3 regions of the Caballeronia sp. EK genome follow, and region 2 is predicted to be linked to each of the others. Evidence: predicted binding sites of a transcription regulator. Region 2 holds the regulator's gene; each other region holds the start of a gene.
What was found. The regulator LexA, encoded in region 2, represses DNA repair genes until DNA is damaged. The targets are predictions, from matches to a motif close to ACTGTATNNNNATACAGT.

Region 1 (6,334 bases), on a different contig from region 2:
GAACACGCGAATCTCGATCTTGTCGTGCGAATTGAGCGCCGCCATGATCTGGTCGATGTCCTTGAAGTTCAGATCGTCGACGAGCATGCGCACCCGCACCCCGCGATCCGCCGCATAGAGCGCCGCGCCCAAGAGCAGCTTGCCGGTGTTGTCCTCCTCGGCGATGTAGTACTGCATGTCGAGCGTCTTCGTCGCCGCGCGCGCGAGCGCGATGCGGGCCTGCAGCGCGTCGGTGCCGGTCGGCAGAAGGCGCACCGCCGACTGATCCGGATGCTGCCGTTCCAGCGGCGCGAGCGCGTTCGCGAGCGGCGTCGCTTCGTTCGACGCCAGCGCGCGGCTCTCCGGCCGATCGAACGCCGTCGCGGGCGGGCGCGTCGCGCAGGCGGCGAGCGCCGTCGTCAAAACGACGATGGCCACATTGCGCACGGCGTCGCTCAATCTTCTTTCGATGCTGGCGTGCTTCGCGCCACGCTCTGTCACTTCCCACATCCCCCGGCTTTCCGACACTTCGATTCCTCGTTTTTAGTTGTCGCGACTCGGCACGTCCTGACGCATTCGACGGACGGCACGATGAAGCAAGGCGCGTTCTCGCACCGCGCATCTCGAAATTATTTTATGGGAAATCGGAAAAAGGTCGGACGGAATGCCCGCGAGTGAGGGGAAGAGGACGCTGAAGACAAAAAAAAGCCCGCTTGGCTGAAGCGGGCTGACAACCCCTGTCACAGATGTCTCAAGGAGGAGACGGGTTCATCGTAGCAATGCGCGCCGTGCGGCCCAACCAAGCATTCGTGCTATGCAAATCGGCGCGTGCATCGTGTGCTTATCAGACGTGTCCGTGCGGCGCGGCACTTGCGGCATCGGTGTCGTCGGGCCGCGGCGCGACGCCCGTTTCGATGAAGCGCCGGCTGATGCGATGAAACCGCAGCGTCATCAACACGGCGACGCTCGCGAGTCCGGCGGCGAGTCCCCACCACAGGCCTTTCGCGCCCAGCTCGAAATGGAACGCGAGCACATAGCCGGTCGGAAAGCCGACGCCCCAGTAGCCGAACGCGGCGGCGAGCATCGGGATGCGCGTATCTTTCAGGCCGCGCAGGCAGCCTGAGCCGACCGTCTGCATGCCGTCGACGATCTGGAACACGGCCGCGACGCCGAGCAGCGACGCCGCGAGCGCGACGGTATGCGAGTTGGCGGGATCGTCGAGATTCAGATACAGGCCGACGATCGCGCGCGGCACGGTGATCAGCACGAGTCCCGAGCACACCATGAAGCCGACGCCGAGCGCGAGCGCGACGAAGCCCGCATGCCGGGCCGCGAGCGGCACGCCCGCGCCGACCCAGTAGCCGACGCGCACGTTGGCCGCCTGACCGATCGCGAGCGGCACCATGAACGCGACCGACGCGACGTTGAGCGCGATCTGATGCGCGGCGAGCGGCGCTTCGCCGAGCAGGCCGACCATCATGCCGGTGGCGAGAAAGAGCGTCGATTCGACGCCGTAGGTGATCGCGACGGGCCAGCCGAGGCCGAAGAGCTCGCCCATCAGCGGCAGACGCGGACGCGCGCGCACGACGAAATGCCGGTAGCGCGGCCGCAGATGCAGCACCGCGACGAGCGCGATCGCGATGCCCCAGACGGTGATCGTGGTCGCGGCAGCCGAACCGAGGAAGCCTTCGCGCGGCAGGCCGTACGCGCCGTGGATCAGCCCGTAGTTGAGAAAACCGTTGACGAACACTCCGCCGATCGAGATCCACAGGAGCCTGCGCGCCGCGCCGATCGCGGGCAGAAACGCGCGCATCATCCCGACGCCGATGAGACTGGCCGGCGTCCCCCAGCGCAGCACCGCGCAATATTCGCCGACGTTCTTCGCGAGCGTCGCCGGTTCGTGGAACGCGAGCAGGATCGGCTCGGCGTAGCTCAGCAGCACGAACGCGGGCACGGCGAGCAGGATGGAAAGCACGAGCCCCGTCCAGTAGATGCCCGGCACGCGGTCGTCGGCGTTCGAGCCGCGCGCGTGCGCGACCGAGACGGCAACCGATGTCAGCACGCCCTGCAGCAGCGTCACGACGACGAAGAAGAGGTTCGCGCCGAGTCCGCCCGCCGCGAGCGCGTCGGGGCCGAGCGAGCCGAGCAGGATGGTGTCGGTGACGCCCATCGCCATCTGCGAGAGTTGCGCGATGGCGAGCGGCGCGGCGAGGCGCGCCGTATCGACGGCATGACGCGAGAGGCTCGGCGGTCCTTGATGCGCGCGTGTGGCGCGCGTGACTTGCGGTTGCATGGCTGCTCGGATCGAAAACAAAGGCGGCGCTCAGCGCACTGAGCGTCGCGGACTGGAAAGCGGAAGGGCGACAAGCGGAGCGCGCTGCGAAACGTGCGCTGACGGGAAAACCGACGCTACAGACCCGGCGCTGAAACCAGAACGAAAGACGACTAGCTTATTGCGTCGCGTGCGGCATGTCGATGACGCGATCGCTTATGGCCGGATTTTCTCAAGTGCGCGACGTGTGCGAGCAAGTAGCGGCGATGCTATTCGGGCGCGCGGACGTGAATCGTCTGGCCGTCGAGTTTCACCCGCTGACCCGCGCGGATCTTGCACGTTTTGCGCAGTTCCACCTTGCCGTCGACAGTGACATCGCCCATTGCGACGCGCGCCTTCGCGGAGCCGCCGCTGTCCGCGAGGCCCATCAGCTTCAGCAGATTGTGGAGTTCGACGTAATCGCCGGTGAGGGTGAACTGGAGTGGCGGCATGGGACGGGTGATGCAGGAAAGGCCTCCATGATAAACCACGCACAACCGTGCGCCGGGCATGCGTCGTGCTGAGTGGCATCGCGGGACCGGTAATCGGATCGCAAGCGAGGCGGTTGGCAAATGTAGCCAGATGAAACCGTCGGTAACAATGACTGGTTTTGGAGAACTCGCCCGATCGTCGCCCGGTCCGACCGTTTGATCGATGAAGCTTCGGTCATCTTTCCAAGCGACAAAAGTCGCGCGGCTCGCTCGTTTCACCGCTTTCAGCGCGCCGCCGACGCCAACTACAGAGAGGACTAGCTTATGACTCGCGCACGAATCCTTTTGATCGGCTCCGCCATCGCCACGTTCGCCGCTTCGGGCGCTTACGCGCAGACCGCGACACAGCCCGAGCCGGTGCAACCGCAGCCGATGCAGGCCCAGCCGATGACGCCGCCGCAGCAGAACGTCGTCGCGCCGGCGCCGACCGATCCGCTCGTCCAGCGCCGCAACGCGAACGCGCAGGCCAACGCCGAGTATCGCGCGTCGAAGAAGGCGTCGAAGGCCGAGCTGAAGGCGCAGAACCAGCAGGCCAAGGCGCAATACAAGGAAGAGGTGCAGAACGCGAAGATCAATCGCAAGGCGGACAAGGACGCCGCCAAGGCGGAACTGAACGCGACGGAGCCGGGCACGCCGAAGGACGCGGGCCTGCAGCACTGAGCGTGACGCGCCGCGAGGCCGCGCGTCGTGGCGCTCGCGGCATCTAAAAGAAGGGAGAACATCATGAATCGAAAAACCAATGCGCTGCTGGCGGCGCTGATCGCCGGGACGCTTGCGAGCGTGAGTGCGGCATCGTTCGCGCAGACGACATCCGACGCCCCGACCGCCGCCGATCAGAAGGCCGCGAAGGAACAGTCGAAGGCCGACAAGAAGTCGGCCGTCGCGCAAGCCAAGGCCGACAAGAAGAAAACGGAGGCGCAGTCCGACGCCAACGAAGCCGCCGCCGACGCGAAGCTGAAGAACGCGAAGAAGGCAGAGTAGCACGCGCTTTCGTGGCAATGCGAGCCCGGTTCATCGCGAACCGGGCTCGTTTCATTTGGGGCCAAAAGCCCAGTCGAGCCAAAGACTTGCGCGCGCGGGTTGTATGGATATACAGTGTGCGTCACTCTTTTGCCGCCGCCTTCCTTCACGTGCTCACGCTTCCCGACACCGCCGACGCCGCTTCCGATTCCACCGCGAAACAGGTCGCCGACTATCTCGCGAAGCTCAACGAGGCGCAGCGCGAGGCCGTCGAGTTCGGCGTCGATGAACCGGGTCGCATGGGCGGGCCGTTGCTCGTGATCGCGGGCGCAGGCTCGGGCAAGACCAACACGCTGGCCCATCGCGTCGCGCATCTGCTGGTGAAGGGCGCCGATCCGCATCGCATTCTGCTGCTCACGTTTTCGCGCCGCGCGGCGCTCGAAATGACGCGGCGCGTCTCGCGCATCGCGATGAACGCGCTCGGCAAGAAGAGCGCGATCGCGCAGGGGCTGACGTGGTCGGGCACGTTTCACAGCGTCGGCGCGCGGCTGTTGCGCGATTACGCCGATCTCGTCGGGCTCGCGCCATCGTTCACGATCAACGATCGCGAAGATTCCGCCGATCTCATGAATCTGGTGCGGCACGAGCTCGGGTTGTCGTCGAAGGAGAAGCGCTTTCCCGCGAAGTCGACCTGCTTCGCGATCTACTCGCGCGTCGTGAACACGGGCGCGTCGCTTGGTCATGTGCTCGATCAGTCGTATCCGTGGTGCCGCGAGTGGGAAGCCGACCTTAAGCGTCTGTTCGCCGCCTACGTCGCCGCGAAACAGGCGCAAAGCGTGCTCGATTACGACGACCTGCTGCTCTACTGGTCGCATCTCGCGGCGGAGCCTTCAGTGGCGGCGGATCTCGCTAGTCGGTTCGACCACGTGCTCGTCGACGAATATCAGGACACCAACCGCCTGCAGGCGTCCATCCTGCTCGCGATGAAGCCCGACGGGCGCGGCCTCACGGTCGTCGGCGACGATGCGCAGTCCATCTATTCGTTTCGCGGCGCGACGGTGCGCAACATCCTCGATTTTCCGGGCCATTTCGATCCGCCCGCCGCGACCGTCACGCTCGATCGCAACTATCGCTCGACGCTGCCGATTCTCGAGGCATCGAATGCGGTGATCGGGCTCGCGTCGGAGCGCTACACGAAGAACCTGTGGACCGACAAGGCATCGGCGCAGAAGCCGCGCGTCGTCTCCGTCGCCGATGAAGCCGATCAGGCGCGCTATGTCGTCGAAAAAGTGCTGGAGGCGCGCGAGGCGGGCATGAAGTTGAAGGCGCAAGCGGTGCTGTTCCGCGCCGCGCATCACAGTGCGACGCTCGAAATCGAACTCACGCGGCGCAATATTCCCTTCGTGAAGTTCGGCGGGCTCAAGTTTCTCGATTCCGTCCACGTGAAAGACGTGCTGGCGGTGCTGCGCTGGGCGGAGAATCCGCGCGACCGCGTCGCGGGTTTTCGGGTCGCGCAGTTGCTGCCGGGCATCGGTCCGGCCATCGCCGGGCGCTTGCTGGATAGCGTCGCGCAAGATCAGGCACCGGCCGCGATCGCACGATTTCAGGCTCCCGCGCGAGCCAGCGAAGACTGGCCGCGCTTCGTCGGGCTAATGGCGAAACTTTGCGGCCGCGAATCCGGCTGGCCGGCCGAGTTCGAAATGATCCGCCGCTGGTATGAGCCGCATCTGGAGCGCAATCACGAGGACGCGGCAATCCGCATCGGCGATGTGCTGCAGATGGAGAGCATCGCGGCGACGTATCCCACGCGCGAGCGCTTTCTCACCGAACTCACGCTCGATCCGCCCGACGCGACGAGCGACGAATCCGGCGTGCCGATGCTCGACGAGGATTATCTGATTCTCTCGACCATCCACTCGGCGAAGGGCCAGGAGTGGCGCAACGTGTTCGTGCTGAACGGCGTGGACGGCTGCATTCCGTCCGATCTGGGCACGGGCAGCGACGAGGAAATCGACGAGGAGCGGCGTCTGCTCTACGTGGCGATGACGCGCGCGAAGGAAGACCTGCACATCGTCACGCCGCAGCGGTTCTACGTGCACAACCAGACGCATCTGGGCGACCGGCACGTCTGGGCGCAGCGCACGCGCTTCATCCCGCCGCATCTGATGCAGAACTTCGAAGCGGCCGCGTGGCCGCCGGTGATCGTACCCGCCGCGCCGACGGCGGCGGGGCTGGCGGCGGCCGCGAAAGCAAAAATCGATATCGCGGCGCGCCTGAAGGGAATGTGGGATTAACGCTGCGCGCGTGACGGTCGCGGAGCGCGCGGCGACGGTGCAAAGATGCTGCGCAGCCACGCGGCGAAGCGCGTGAAGCCGTCGTAAGGCTCTTCGACGAACAGTTCGGGCCGCAGCGAGCGCACATATTCCAGCACCTGTTGCGCTTCCTGCTTCTGGATCGACCCATAGAAAATGCCGAGCCGCAGCAGGCAGCGCAGTTCGCCCAGCTTTTCACGCGCGGTCGAGCCGATGCTCGTCTCCACGGAAATCTTCGTTTCGTACACGCGCTGGCGCAGCGAATCGGCGAGACGCCACGC
Region 2 (6,334 bases):
GCGACGAACGGGAAGGTCACGAAGATCGTCGCGAGCACGATGCCCGGCACCGCGAAGATGATCTGCACGTCATGCGCGGCGAGCCACGGACCGAACCAGCCTTGCGCGCCGAAAATCAGCACGTAGATGAGACCGGAGATCACGGGTGAAACCGAGAACGGCAAATCGATGAGCGTGGTCAGGAGCGCCTTGCCGCGAAAGTCAAACTTCGCGATCGCCCACGAAGCGGCCAGCCCGAACACGACGTTCAGCGGCACGGCGATCGCCGCGGTGATCAGCGTGAGCTTGATCGCGGACCACGCATCGGGATCCTTCAGCGACTCGAAGTAATAATCGATGCCCTTCGCGAACGCCTGCACGAACACCGCGACGAGCGGCACGACGAGAAAGAGCGCAAGAAACACGAGCGCGATGCCCGTCAGCAGCCAGCGCACGGCGCGCGGTTCGGTGACGGGATTGAGCCTGCTTGCGCGCACGCGTGCGGCGGCGTGCACCGGAAGCGCTTTGCTGTCGGGCGTACTCATGCGTGACCTCCGCCCGGATGTCCGACATGCAGCGAAGGCCCGGCCGCGACGGCAGGCGCCGCGCCCGTCTTGCTCGTGCGCCGCTGCAGGAACCATTGCAGCGTGTTGATGAGGAGCAGCATCAGGAACGACACGCACAGCATCACGACGGCGAGCGCGGTCGCGCCGGCGTAGTCGTACTGTTCGAGCTTCGTGATGATGAGCAGCGACGTGATCTCGGATTTCATCGGCACATTGCCCGCGATGAAAATCACCGAGCCGTACTCGCCGAGCGCACGCGCGAACGCGAGCGCGAAACCGGTCAGGAGCGCGGGAAACACCGAAGGCAGCACGACGCGGCGAAACGTCAGCCAGCGCGTCGCGCCGAGGCACGCGGCGGCCTCTTCCTGTTCGCGCTCGAACTCCTCCAGCACCGGCTGCACCGTGCGCACGACGAACGGCAAGCCGATGAACGTCAGCGCGACGAGCACGCCGAGCGGCGTGAACGCGACCTTGATGCCGAACGGCGCGAGATATTGCCCGATCCAGCCGTTGCCCGCATAGACCGCGGCGAGCGAGATGCCCGCGACGGACGTCGGCAGCGCGAACGGCAAATCGACGATCGCATCGACGATGCGCTTGAACGGAAACGTGTAGCGCACGAGCACCCACGCGACGAGAAAGCCGAACACCGCGTTGATGAGCGCGCCGCCGAGCGCGGCACTGAACGTGAGCCGATAGGACGCGAGCACGCGCGGCGACGTGACCGCGCGCACGAACTGCGCCCAGTCGAGCGTCGCGGTCTTCGCGAAGGTGGCGGCAAGCGGAATCAGCACCACGAGGCTTAAGTACGCCACCGTGATGCCGAGCGTCAGGCCGAACCCGGGAAGCGCGCTCGGCTTCTTGAATGTGAGGGTCGTCATCCTTGATTGATCCTTTTCTTGCGCCGGGGTTAGGCGCGTCGCTGCTTCGGGGCGCGCGGCGTCATTGACGCGCCGCGTCGCCCGCTCTTTCGCTTACTGCGGTTGATAGATCGAATCGAACACGCCGCCGTCCGCGAAGTGCGTCTTCTGCGCCTTCGTCCAACCGCCGAACGTGTCGTCGATGGTGTAGAGCTTCAGCTTCGGAAACTGCTTCGTGAGTTCAGCGGGCACCTTGTCCGAGCGCGGCCGATAAAAATTGCGCGCGGCGATCTGTTGTCCTTCGTCGCTGTACAGATACTTGAGATAGGCATCGGCGAGCTTGCGCGTACCGTGCTTGTCGACGACCTTGTCCACCACCGCGACCGGCGGCTCCGCGAGAATGCTCACCGACGGCACCACGATCTCGAACTTGTCCGTGCCGAATTCCTTCACCGAGAGGAACGCCTCGTTCTCCCATGCGATCAGCACGTCGCCCTGGCCGCGCTGCACGAAGCTCGTCGTGGCGCCGCGCGCGCCGGAATCGAGCACGCCGGCGTTCTTGTAGAGCTTCGTGACGAAATCCTTGGCGGTCTGGTCGTTGCCGCCCGGCTTGTGCTGCGCATACGCCCACGCCGCGAGATAGTTCCAGCGCGCGCCACCCGAGGTCTTCGGATTCGGCGTGACGATCGACACGCCCGGCTTGGCCAGATCGTCCCAGTCCTTGATGTGCTTCGGATTGCCCTTGCGCACGAGAAACACGATCGTCGATGTGTACGGCGACGCGTTGTCCGGCAGACGCTTCTGCCAGTCCGCGTTGACGAGTCCCTTGGACGCGAGCGCATCGATGTCGTAGGCGAGCGCGAGCGTCACGACATCGGCCTGCAGACCGTCGAGCACCGCGCGCGCCTGTCCGCCCGAGCCGCCGTGCGACTGCTTGAAAGTGACCGTTTCGCCCGTGTCGGCCTTCCACTTTTTCGCGAACGCCTGATTGAAGTCCTGATACAGCTCGCGGGTCGGGTCGTAGGAGACGTTCAGAAACGACGTCTGCGCGAACGCCGACGCAGCCAGCCCGACGCCCGCCGCCGTCAGCGCCGCCGCCGCGAGCACGCGCCGCGCGCCTTTGCCCAATCCCAACTTGATGCTTTGCATTCCCCGTTCTCCGTCTTATCGAATTGACGGAATCAGTCTATCGAGGCGTCTATATGATTAGAAATAATCGTTATTCACTTTTTTATACGTAAAACTGCTAAGAAGCATATTCCTGGGTGGAAGAAGCGACGGTGGCGGCGAAACGCGCCCTCCGCTGCTGCGGGCGGACGAACTTAAAGTAAAGCTTGAAAAGCGCGAAATACTGTATAAAAATACAGTCAACTGTCCATCCATACAGTGCACCCAGGGGCCAGAGCCTGTGACCAAGACATCAAAACTTACCGCGCGGCAGCAGCAGGTCTTCGAACTGATCCAGCGCGCGATCGACCGCACGGGCTTTCCGCCGACGCGCGCCGAGATCGCGGCGGAACTCGGCTTCAGCTCGGCGAATTCGGCCGAGGAGCACTTGCGGGCGCTGGCGCGCAAGGGCGTGATCGAACTCGCGGCGGGCTCGTCGCGCGGCATCCGGCTGCTCGGCGACGCCTCGCGCATCGATCGCTCGGAAGAACTGCCGCATCAGTTCACGCTGCCGCATCAGAGCATCATGCAACTGTCGCTGCCGCTCGTCGGACGCGTCGCGGCAGGTAGCCCGATCCTCGCGCAGGAACACATCTCGCAGCATTACGCATGCGATCCCGCGCTCTTCTCCAGCAAGCCGGACTATCTGCTGAAAGTGCGGGGCCTGTCGATGCGCGACGCCGGCATTCTCGACGGCGACCTGCTCGCCGTGCAGAAGCGCACCGAGGCGAAGGACGGGCAGATCGTCGTCGCGCGTCTGGGCGACGACGTCACGGTCAAACGCTGGAAACGTCGTCCGGACGGGGTCGAACTGATCGCCGAGAACCCGGACTACGAGAACATTTTCGTGCGCTCCGGCAGCGGCGATTTCGCGCTGGAAGGCATCGCGGTTGGCCTGATTCGTTCTGGCGAGTTCTGAAATCTCCACCCGGCAAGGGCGGGGAGCGAAAAGCGCGGGCATATCGTTCGCTCACGTTCAGAAAGAGATAAGAATGGGACAAGAAATGTCCCATTGACATCGCAAGATAGCCTCACCAACCGCTTTAACGCTCAGTCGAGGCGGCTCAAACACAACAAGCATGACGGCCGCCGTGCGCGGTGCGCCGCGGTGCGTCCTATCGTCTGGAGAGTCATCATGGAACGTTTTGCCCGTCTGCTGCCCTTCCGTCAGTTTGGCCGCCTGCGCCATCTGCGCACGCTGATCGCATGCGGCACGCCGCACGCCGAAACCGCCCCCGACCTCTTCGACGACATGCCCGCGCTGCCCTCCCGGCAGCCGGCTTTCGCGCGCGTGTCGCTGAGCAGCACGGTGCACGCGGAGCCGGAACAGCGCGCGCCGGTGCGCGTCTATCGCGGGCAATCGCGCGTGATTCTGGTGGGCAAGATCGACGAAGTGTCGCGCATGATCGACCGTTGCATCGCGGAGGAAGACGCGGGGCTCGCCGGCGGCATCCTCGCCTGAATCGGGGTGGAACGTGAATTCGCGGGATTTATCGCGCACCGGCGTGGTCAATCCCGGATTCACGTTTTGCAAAGAGGCTTCGTCGTCGCATGTCCCGCACTACCCGTTCTGTCGCTACCGCGTTCGTCGTCCTGATTCTCGTCGCGGCGCTCGCTTTTATTTACGCGTCACCTTATATCGCGCTGAATCGCGTGAAACGCGCAGCCGATGCCCGCGACGCGCAGACCGTCAATCAGTACGTGGATTTTCCCGCGTTGCGCGCGAGCCTCAAGGAACAGGTCGGCGCGCTGCTCACGCGCCGCGTCGATATTCAAAAGAGCGGCAATCCGCTCGCAATCATCGGGGCGATGATCGGTGCGGCGCTCGTCGGTCCTCTCGTCGATTCATATGCGACACCGGACGGCGTCGCGGCGATTCTGAACGGCATTCCGCCGCGCGGCGATCCGGGCGAGCAACCGCCGCAAGCCGGAAACGGTGCATCGGCAACGCCGTCGAACGCGCCGGCCTCGGGCGTCACGGCCGCGCAGCAGGCGCCCAGGGAACCGCCACAGACCACCGCCGGTTATCGAAGCCTGAACACGTTCGTCGTCACGTATCAGCACGGCGCCGGAGATGCGCGTTACTCGGCGATCTTTCACCGCTACGGCCTCGTGTCATGGAAGCTCGTCGCGGTCGATCTCAATGGCTGACGATCAGGCGCCGGCTTCGGCCTTGACGGGCTTGGCCGCGTAAGCCGCTTCGTCTTCCGCTTCCGCCGATTCACCCGCCTGACAGACGGCCACGAGAATGCTGCACTTCACGCGGTCGAGCAAGGGCGTGTTGCCCGCGCCCATCCACCAGCGCGCGAGACCGTTGCGGCAACGATGCCCGACCACGACGAGATCGACCTGAAGGCTTTCGGCGAGCGCGGCGATCTCGTCGATCGGATGCCCGAACGCAAAATGTCCCTGCGCCTGAAGACCGCGTTCGCGGAGCCACTCGACGCCTTCCTGCAGAATGTCGCGCGCGGCCTCTTCGAAGCGTCCGCAGGCCATATCGGTTAGCAGTCCGGCGCTCTGCGCGATGCTCGAGCGCATGTCCACCACTGCGAGGACGTGCGTCTCGGCATTCAGATCCAGCGCGAGATTCGCGCCTTGGCGCAATGCCTTGCGACCTTCTCTGGAGCCGTCATAGCAGAGCAGGATTTTTCGGTAGCTTTCCATCATGACCTCCCTGGCCAACTTGCCCTTCGCGCCCGCCCGACGCGACCCGAAGCGCGATTTACCCGCGGCGTTGCTTCATCATCGTGCGTCGCCCCTTGGGTGACAACGCTGGAAAACGCTTACCGACGCGAACATGCTAGCTCGCACCGTGCCAGAACTCCGAACACGCCGACGGACAAGCCTCTGGCACTTTCGGCCGGAACCGGTTCGACGCCCGTCGCACAGGTTTGACACGCGCTCGCCGCACGCGGTTGCACGCCAGGCATCGCCTTGGTGCAATGGATTACACTAGCCCGCTGGATTTCCCCTACGCGATTTTCCTGCGGCACGAATGCATGACTGATCAAACATCACGCGAGTCCGATGAAAGCGGCGCGCCCGCCATCGAGTTCAGCGAAGTAAGGAAGCACTACGGTGAGCGCACCGTGGTCGATGGTCTGTCGTTCGATGTGCGGCCCGGCGAATGCTTCGGACTGCTCGGCCCGAACGGCGCGGGCAAGACGACGACGCTCAAGATGCTGCTCGGCATCACCTCGCCCGATAGCGGCGCGATCCGTCTCGTCGGCGAGCCGGTGCCCGCGCGCGCCCGTTTCGCGCGCGAACGCGTGGGCGTCGTGCCGCAATTCGACAATCTCGATCCCGATTTCACGGTGCGCGAAAACCTGACTGTGTTCGGCCGCTACTTCGGTCTCACCGGCGCGCGCATGGATGCGCTCGTGCCATCGCTCTTGGAGTTCGCGCGCCTGGAGAGCAAGGCCGATGCGCGCGTCGGCGAACTGTCGGGCGGCATGAAGCGGCGTCTCACGCTCGCGCGCGCGCTCGTCAACGATCCAGATGTTCTCGTGATGGACGAACCCACCACGGGACTCGATCCGCAAGCGCGGCATATGATCTGGGAGCGCCTGCGCTCGCTCCTCGCGCGCGGCAAGACCATCCTTCTGACGACGCATTTCATGGAAGAAGCCGAACGTCTTTGCGATCGCCTTTGTGTGATCGAGGAAGGCCGCAAGATTGCCGAGGGACGGCCGCGCGATCTCATCGAATCGGTGATCGGCTCGGATGTGATCGAGATCTATGGGCCCGATCCGCAGGCGCTCG
Region 3 (6,334 bases), on a different contig from region 2:
CTCGAAACGACACGCGGCACGCATCGCATGTCGCGGGACGACGCGCTCGCCGGTCTGGAGGCAGGGCGCTTCGCCGCCGAGCAAATGCCGATGAAAGTCGGCGACGTGATGATTCGCGATGTGCGCGGGCTGCATCGGGGCACGCCGAATCTGAGCGGCGAGCCGCGTCCGATGGTGGTGATCGGCTACAGCCGCGCGTGGTACTTCCGGCCCGAAGTGCATATCGACGTGCCGCGCGACGTGCTCGCCGAATTTCCCGCGCGCGCGCGGCGTCTGCTGCGTTTCAATCCGCTGGTCGAGAAGACGGCGCGCACCTTCGACGAAAGCTACCGGCAGTTTGCATATTGAGCGCCGCACTGTCCGATACGCTCGTCGAGCTGCGTTGCGGCGCACGGCGCGTGCTGCTCGCGCCGCATGTGGGCGGCTCGATCGCGGCCTTCGACGAAATACGCGATGGCCGTTCGATCGACTGGCTGCGTCCCGCGACGCCCACCGCGCTCGCCGCCCGCGATCCGCTCGGCATGGCAAGCTTTCCGTTGCTGCCGTACTGCAACCGCATCCGCGATGCGCGCTTCAGGTTCGATGGTGCGCTCGTCGATCTGTCCGGCGATGGCAATGCCTTTGCGCATGCGCTTCACGGCAACGCATGGCGCTTGCCGTGGCGCGTGGGCGAGGTGTCGGAGTCGCGCGCGTGCCTGCATTTTTCGCACGAGCCGTCGCGCGCAGCGGCGCATCACTGGCCGTTTGCATATGACGCGACGCAGGAATTCGCGCTCGATGACCACACGCTAACGGTCACGATCTCCGCGCGCAACCTGTCCGATCGGCCGATGCCCTTCGGCATGGGACATCATCCATACTATCCACGCACGCGGAACACACGCGTTCACGCGCGCGTCGCGGCGATGTGGCATAGCACGCCCGATCTGCTGCCGACGCATGCGGGAGCGCATCCGTGCGTCGATGCGATGGCGTCGAACGAAGGCATGTCCGCCGATGCATTCGATCTCGACAACAACTTCGCCAGCTGGTCGCGCACGGCGACGATCGCGTGGCCGGACGAAGGGCGCGCGATCACGCTCGACGCCGAGACGCCGTTCGATCACATGGTGGTGTACGCGCCGGCGTCGCATCCCGATTTGCTCTGCGTGGAGCCGGTGAGCAACGTGGCGGATTGGGTGAACCTCGATGCCGAACACGCAATGAAGGGCGGCGCGGTGCTGAAACCGGGCGAGTCGGTCATCGCGTCATTCGCATGGACGACTCGCTTCGGGTAGGACGATCTCCGCTTACTGACCGAAGAAGATGTCGCAGCGGGCCGCGTCGCGGCAGCCGCTCTGAGCGCGACCGCTTGCGGATGCGTTTGCGCCCGCGGCCATGCCGCCGTACGCGGCGTCATCGGTTTGGGCAGCGCGCGTTGCGATGGTCTGGTCCTGTTCGGGCGTGGCTTGCGACATGTACATCGGACGCATGGTCTGAACGAGTTGCTGCGCGTCGGCGGGCATGCCCTGAGCGTGTGCCGTGCCGACGGTGGCGACGATCGCGCACGCGGCCATCATCGCGAAGAGTTTTGGATTGACTTTTGCCTTCATGCTCCAGCTCCTTGAAACGAATGCACAAGCAGCCGGGAAACACGATTCTCGGACTCCTTGCAGCTTTATCGATGGATGGGATCGAGCGCAATGGCTAACTCGCCGCAACATGCTTCGCCCGACGCGACGATAGAAGAAGCGTCGGCGCAATGAATAGCGCTCAGGGCTCAAGTTACGGCGATGCGGGAGCGGGAGAAATCCCTATCTCGTAGGGATACTTTGGTGGGGAGTGTCGGGGAATGGAAGAAAAAGCGCGCTCGGGCTCACGAAGAGGCCCGAGCGCGCTTAGGAACTGACTTCAATACACTTAGTTTGACTTCCCGGCACCGCCACTCGACGCACCCGAGTCCATGCTGCTCTTTTTGTTCTTGTGCATCTTGTTGCTGTGAGACGAGTCCATCGTGCTTGCGCCCGAAGCGCCCGACGTCGTGCCCGTCACACCGTTGGCGTTTGGCGTGCTCATACCCGTCCCGCCCTGGCCAGCGCCGTTTCCGCCGGCCGTACCGCCACCGGCACCGCCGCCCGCGCCCTGCGCGAACGCTGCGCCCGACAAGCCCAGCATCAGTGCCGATACAAGCAGAGTTCTCTTCGCGTTTTTCATGGTGTCCTCCCGTTGATCGATGGTCTCGATGCGCACCGCCTCGCAAAATGCTGCGGTGTCACCGTTTGACTTGCGCAATCGCCGTGCCGCGCGCAAGCGCGCGGCGGCGGTGCGTCAGACCATGCCGAGGGAAGACGCGCGATAACTACGCAAGCGCCTCGTCACACCATTCGATGGCCCATGCCCGCGCGCAATGGACAGCGTCCGATTCGCTGGCAAAGGAATCCAGTTCGCCGGATTCGAAAACTTCCACATGCGCTGTGTGTTCGTCCGGCAGATGTGTGATCTTCGCGTGGGCGTAGTAGCTGCCGTCCTGGTCGTGATGCGCGGTGCAATCGATATGGAACGTCTTGTAGTCGAATCGCATAAAAGGGCTCCGGGAAGATGACTCGCGGGCAGGCGCGAAGCGTGCGCAAGCATATTTGCGTTTGACTCCTTACCTCTCGTGAGATACTGTATATACATACAGTATCATATTCAAGATGGATCTCTCCGAAAAGCTCGAAATCCTCGCCGACGCTGCAAAATACGACGCGTCATGCGCGAGCGGCGGCGCGCCGAAACGCGAGTCGCGCGGCATCGACGGCCTCGGAGCCAGCACCGGCTCAGGCATCTGCCACAGCTTTACGCCGGATGGCCGCTGCGTCTCGCTGCTCAAGATTCTGTTGACGAACTTTTGTCTCTACGACTGCCGTTACTGCATCAACCGCCGGTCCAGCAATGTGCCGCGCGCCCGCTTCACGCCGGACGAAGTCGTTAGCCTGACGCTGGACTTTTATCGCCGCAATTACATCGACGGCCTTTTCCTCAGTTCCGGGGTAATTCGTTCATCGAACTACACGATGGAGCAACTCGGCCTCGTCGCGAAGACGCTGCGCGAGAAGCATCATTTTCGCGGCTATATCCATCTGAAGACGATTCCCGATGCCGATCCCGGACTCATCGCGCAAGCGGGACGTTACGCTGACCGCCTGAGCGTGAATATCGAGTTGCCGACGGAAATCAGCCTCGAGCGTCTCGCGCCCGAAAAGAGCGGCCGCACGATCAAGCTGGCGATGGGCAATATCCGCGTCGCGCGCGAGGAGTCGGAAGCGGAGCCGCGCGCACCGCGTTTCGCGCCGGCGGGGCAAAGCACGCAGATGATCGTCGGCGCGGATGACACCGACGATCGCACGATCCTCGGCACCGCTGAAACGCTTTACGGCTCATATCAGTTAAAGCGCGTCTATTACTCGGCGTTCAGTCCGATCCCCGACAGCCCGTCCGGCGTGCCGTCGAAAGCGCCGCCGCTTTTGCGCGAGCATCGGCTATATCAGGCCGACTTTCTGATGCGGGGCTATGGGTTCGCGGCCGCCGAGTTGCTCGCCGACGCCGGCAATCTGCCGCTCGATATCGATCCGAAGCTCGGTTGGGCGCTTGCGCATCGTGACCGCTTTCCCGTCGATCTGAACATCGCGCCCGCGCGCATGATCGCGCGCGTGCCGGGCATCGGCATGCGCAACGCGAAGCGGATCGTCGAGTTGCGGCGCGCGCGGCGCGTGCGCTATCAGGATCTCGTGAAATTGCGCTGCGCCATGGACAAGGTGAAGCCTTTCGTCGTCACGGCGGATTACCGGCCGCCGCTCGGCGAGGCGCCCTCGGACAATCTCCGGCGCGCGCTCGCCACAGAGCCCGTGCAGCTTTCGCTGATCTGATGCATGTCCTCCTCATCGACGACGATTTCGACGCCTGGCGCGCCGCCGCGCTCGATGCGCTCGCGCGAGGACTCACGCCCGAATCGATCGACTGGCGCACGCCGCAAGGGGAACCGGCGCTGTTCAGCGAACCGGCGCAATCGGTAAGCGGGGCAAACGCGGCGGACGCACCGCAAATTCGCGTGTCACGCGAACTCGCGTCGCTGTTGAAGGACGCCGCGCATTTCCGCGACTCGCATCGCTGGAGCTTTCTCTATCGCGTTCTCTGGCGTTGGGCGCAAGGCGACCGCGCGGTTGCATCGCCCGCCGATGAAGACGGCGCGCGCCTCTACAAGATGGCGAAGGCGGTGCGCCGCGCACAGCACGACATGATCGCGTACGTGCGCTTCCGGCAGCGCGAGGCGTCGCTCGGCGCGCCCGAATATGTCGCGTGGTACGAGCCCGGACACGACGTGCTCGCCTGGGGCGCGGAGCATTTCGCGGCGCGCATGGGACGCTCGACGTGGCTGATCGCGACGCCCGACGGTGCCGCGATGTTCGACGGCGAGCGCCTGCAACTGGAACGCCGCCGCGCGCTGGCATCGGAACATGCGGTCGATACGCCCGACGCCGCCGAAGCGCTCTGGATGACCTACTACGGCAGCATTTTCAACCCCGCGCGCCTGAACGAATCCGCGCTCGAACAGCATATGCCGGTGCGTTTCTGGAAAGGGCTGCCGGAAGGCGCGCTGATACCGAAACTCGTGAGCGATGCGCGCGGCGGCGCACGACGCGTCGCGCAGGCGCAAAGCGTCGGCGCGCTCGGCGGCAGGGCGGTGCAGGTGCAGGCGCAGGACGCGCAGCCCGAACGCGACGCGCCCACGTCGCTCGACACCTGCCGCCGCTGCGATCTGTGGCGCAACGCGACGCAGGCGGTGCGCGGCGCGGGTCCGTCCGATGCGCGCATCATGCTGCTCGGCGAACAGCCCGGCGATCAGGAGGATTTGAAGGGCGAGCCGTTCGTCGGCCCGGCGGGGCAACTGCTTCACGACGCGATGCAGCGTGCCGGTATGCCGCGCGAGCAGGTCTATCTGACCAACGCGGTGAAGCATTTCAAGTGGGAGCCGCGCGGCAAGCGGCGTCTGCACAAGACGCCCGCGCAGCAGGAAGTCGAAGCGTGCTCGTACTGGCTCGAACAGGAGTTGCACGAGGTCGGCGCGCGCGTGATCGTCACGCTCGGCGCGACGGCGTTGGCGGCGCTTTTCGGACGACGCGCGACGTTATCGGCGCATATCGGGCGCGTCGTGCCGTATCGGGACAAATGGGTCGTCGCGACGTATCACCCGTCGTATGCGCTGCGCCAGAACGACGAAGCCGCGCGCGAACGAACCGTCGCGGCCATCGTCGAGGCGCTCGAAAGGGCGCGCGAACTCGGCAGCCAGTAAGCTCAGAACGCCGCGCGAATCACGCCGCCGTCCGCGCGCAACGCCGCGCCGTTCGTCGCCGATGAGAGTTCCGAGCACACATACGCCACCATGTTCGCGATTTCCTCGGGCGTGATGAAGCGCTTGAGAATCGACGTCGGACGCGCTTCCTCGAAAAACTGCGTCTCGAAGTCGTGGAAGCTTTTGCCGCCCGAGAGTTTCTCGACGAAATCGGTGACGCCCTCGGAGCTCGTCGGCCCCGGCAGCACCGAATTGACCGTGACACCCGTGCCCTCGCAGGTTTCCGCGAGGCCGCGCGCGATCGAAATTTGCGCCGATTTCGTCATGCCGTAGTGAATCATCTCGACGGGAATCTGGATGCCGCTTTCGCTGCTGATGAACACGACGCGGCCCCAGTTCTGCTCCTTCATCTTCGGCAGATACGCGCGCGCGAGCCGCACGCCCGACATCACGTTGGCGTTGAAGAAGCGCAGCCATTCCTCGTCGGCGATTTCCTCGAACGGTTTCGGATCGAAGATGCCCATGTTGTTGACGAGAATATCGACCTGAGGAAAGCGCTTCACGAGTTCCGCGACCTGCGCGGCGTCCGAGACGTCGCCGGCGAAGCCTTCGGCCTGCGCGTTCGGCACGAGTTCGCGCAGTTTCGCGAGCGCCGCATCGACGGACGCCTGCGAACGGCCGTTGACGATCACGCGCGCACCTTCGCGCGCCAGCGCCACGGCGATCGCATGACCGATGCCTTTAGTCGATCCGGATACCAGCGCGAGCCTGTTGGCGATCTTGAGATCCATCTCTGCTCCTTCGAACGAGTTTGCGGATTGCGTCGACGCGCCTGCGCGACGGGTTCCGAGGATGGTAACCAGAAGCGGACCGGTTTGCAGCAACCGTGCGCATCATTGACGATATAACCTGCACTTAGGAGCTTTCTAGTTAGGATCACAGAATAAAAAAACTATACTGCGCGTAATCGATCTCCTCCGTGGAAACCCATGAACGCGCCTGTCAAGCCGACGCATATCTATA

Region 1: IAG25_RS16490 (ATP-dependent helicase) is a predicted target of LexA. The motif match lies at 3,861-3,878, and genes of this name have one in related genera.
Region 3: IAG25_RS08040 (putative DNA modification/repair radical SAM protein) is a predicted target of LexA. The motif match lies at 2,646-2,663, and genes of this name have one in related genera.

Annotation. Positions count from the first base shown of each region.
Region 1 covers NZ_JACSUE010000005.1:206,952-213,285, reverse strand. The annotation lists gene IAG25_RS16515 (phospholipase D family protein) at 1-489, opposite strand, end outside; gene IAG25_RS16510 (MATE family efflux transporter) at 824-2,272, opposite strand; gene IAG25_RS16505 (RNA-binding S4 domain-containing protein) at 2,521-2,742, opposite strand; gene IAG25_RS16500 (hypothetical protein) at 3,046-3,441, shown strand; gene IAG25_RS16495 (hypothetical protein) at 3,505-3,762, shown strand; gene IAG25_RS16490 (ATP-dependent helicase) at 3,912-6,035, shown strand; gene IAG25_RS16485 (DUF4088 family protein) at 6,032-6,334, opposite strand, start outside.
Region 2 covers NZ_JACSUE010000003.1:448,565-454,898, forward strand. The annotation lists gene cysW (sulfate ABC transporter permease subunit CysW) at 1-524, opposite strand, end outside; gene cysT (sulfate ABC transporter permease subunit CysT) at 521-1,426, opposite strand; gene IAG25_RS10730 (sulfate ABC transporter substrate-binding protein) at 1,520-2,554, opposite strand; gene lexA (transcriptional repressor LexA) at 2,814-3,491, shown strand; gene IAG25_RS10740 (hypothetical protein) at 3,708-4,034, shown strand; gene IAG25_RS10745 (DUF2939 domain-containing protein) at 4,124-4,723, shown strand; gene IAG25_RS10750 (universal stress protein) at 4,727-5,236, opposite strand; gene nodI (nodulation factor ABC transporter ATP-binding protein NodI) at 5,572-6,334, shown strand, end outside.
Region 3 covers NZ_JACSUE010000002.1:783,237-789,570, reverse strand. The annotation lists gene IAG25_RS08065 (phytanoyl-CoA dioxygenase family protein) at 1-348, shown strand, start outside; gene IAG25_RS08060 (aldose 1-epimerase) at 345-1,277, shown strand; gene IAG25_RS08055 (hypothetical protein) at 1,290-1,592, opposite strand; gene IAG25_RS08050 (hypothetical protein) at 1,900-2,271, opposite strand; gene IAG25_RS08045 (hypothetical protein) at 2,339-2,560, opposite strand; gene IAG25_RS08040 (putative DNA modification/repair radical SAM protein) at 2,676-3,887, shown strand; gene IAG25_RS08035 (UdgX family uracil-DNA binding protein) at 3,887-5,311, shown strand; gene IAG25_RS08030 (SDR family NAD(P)-dependent oxidoreductase) at 5,314-6,102, opposite strand; gene IAG25_RS08025 (hypothetical protein) at 6,301-6,334, shown strand, end outside.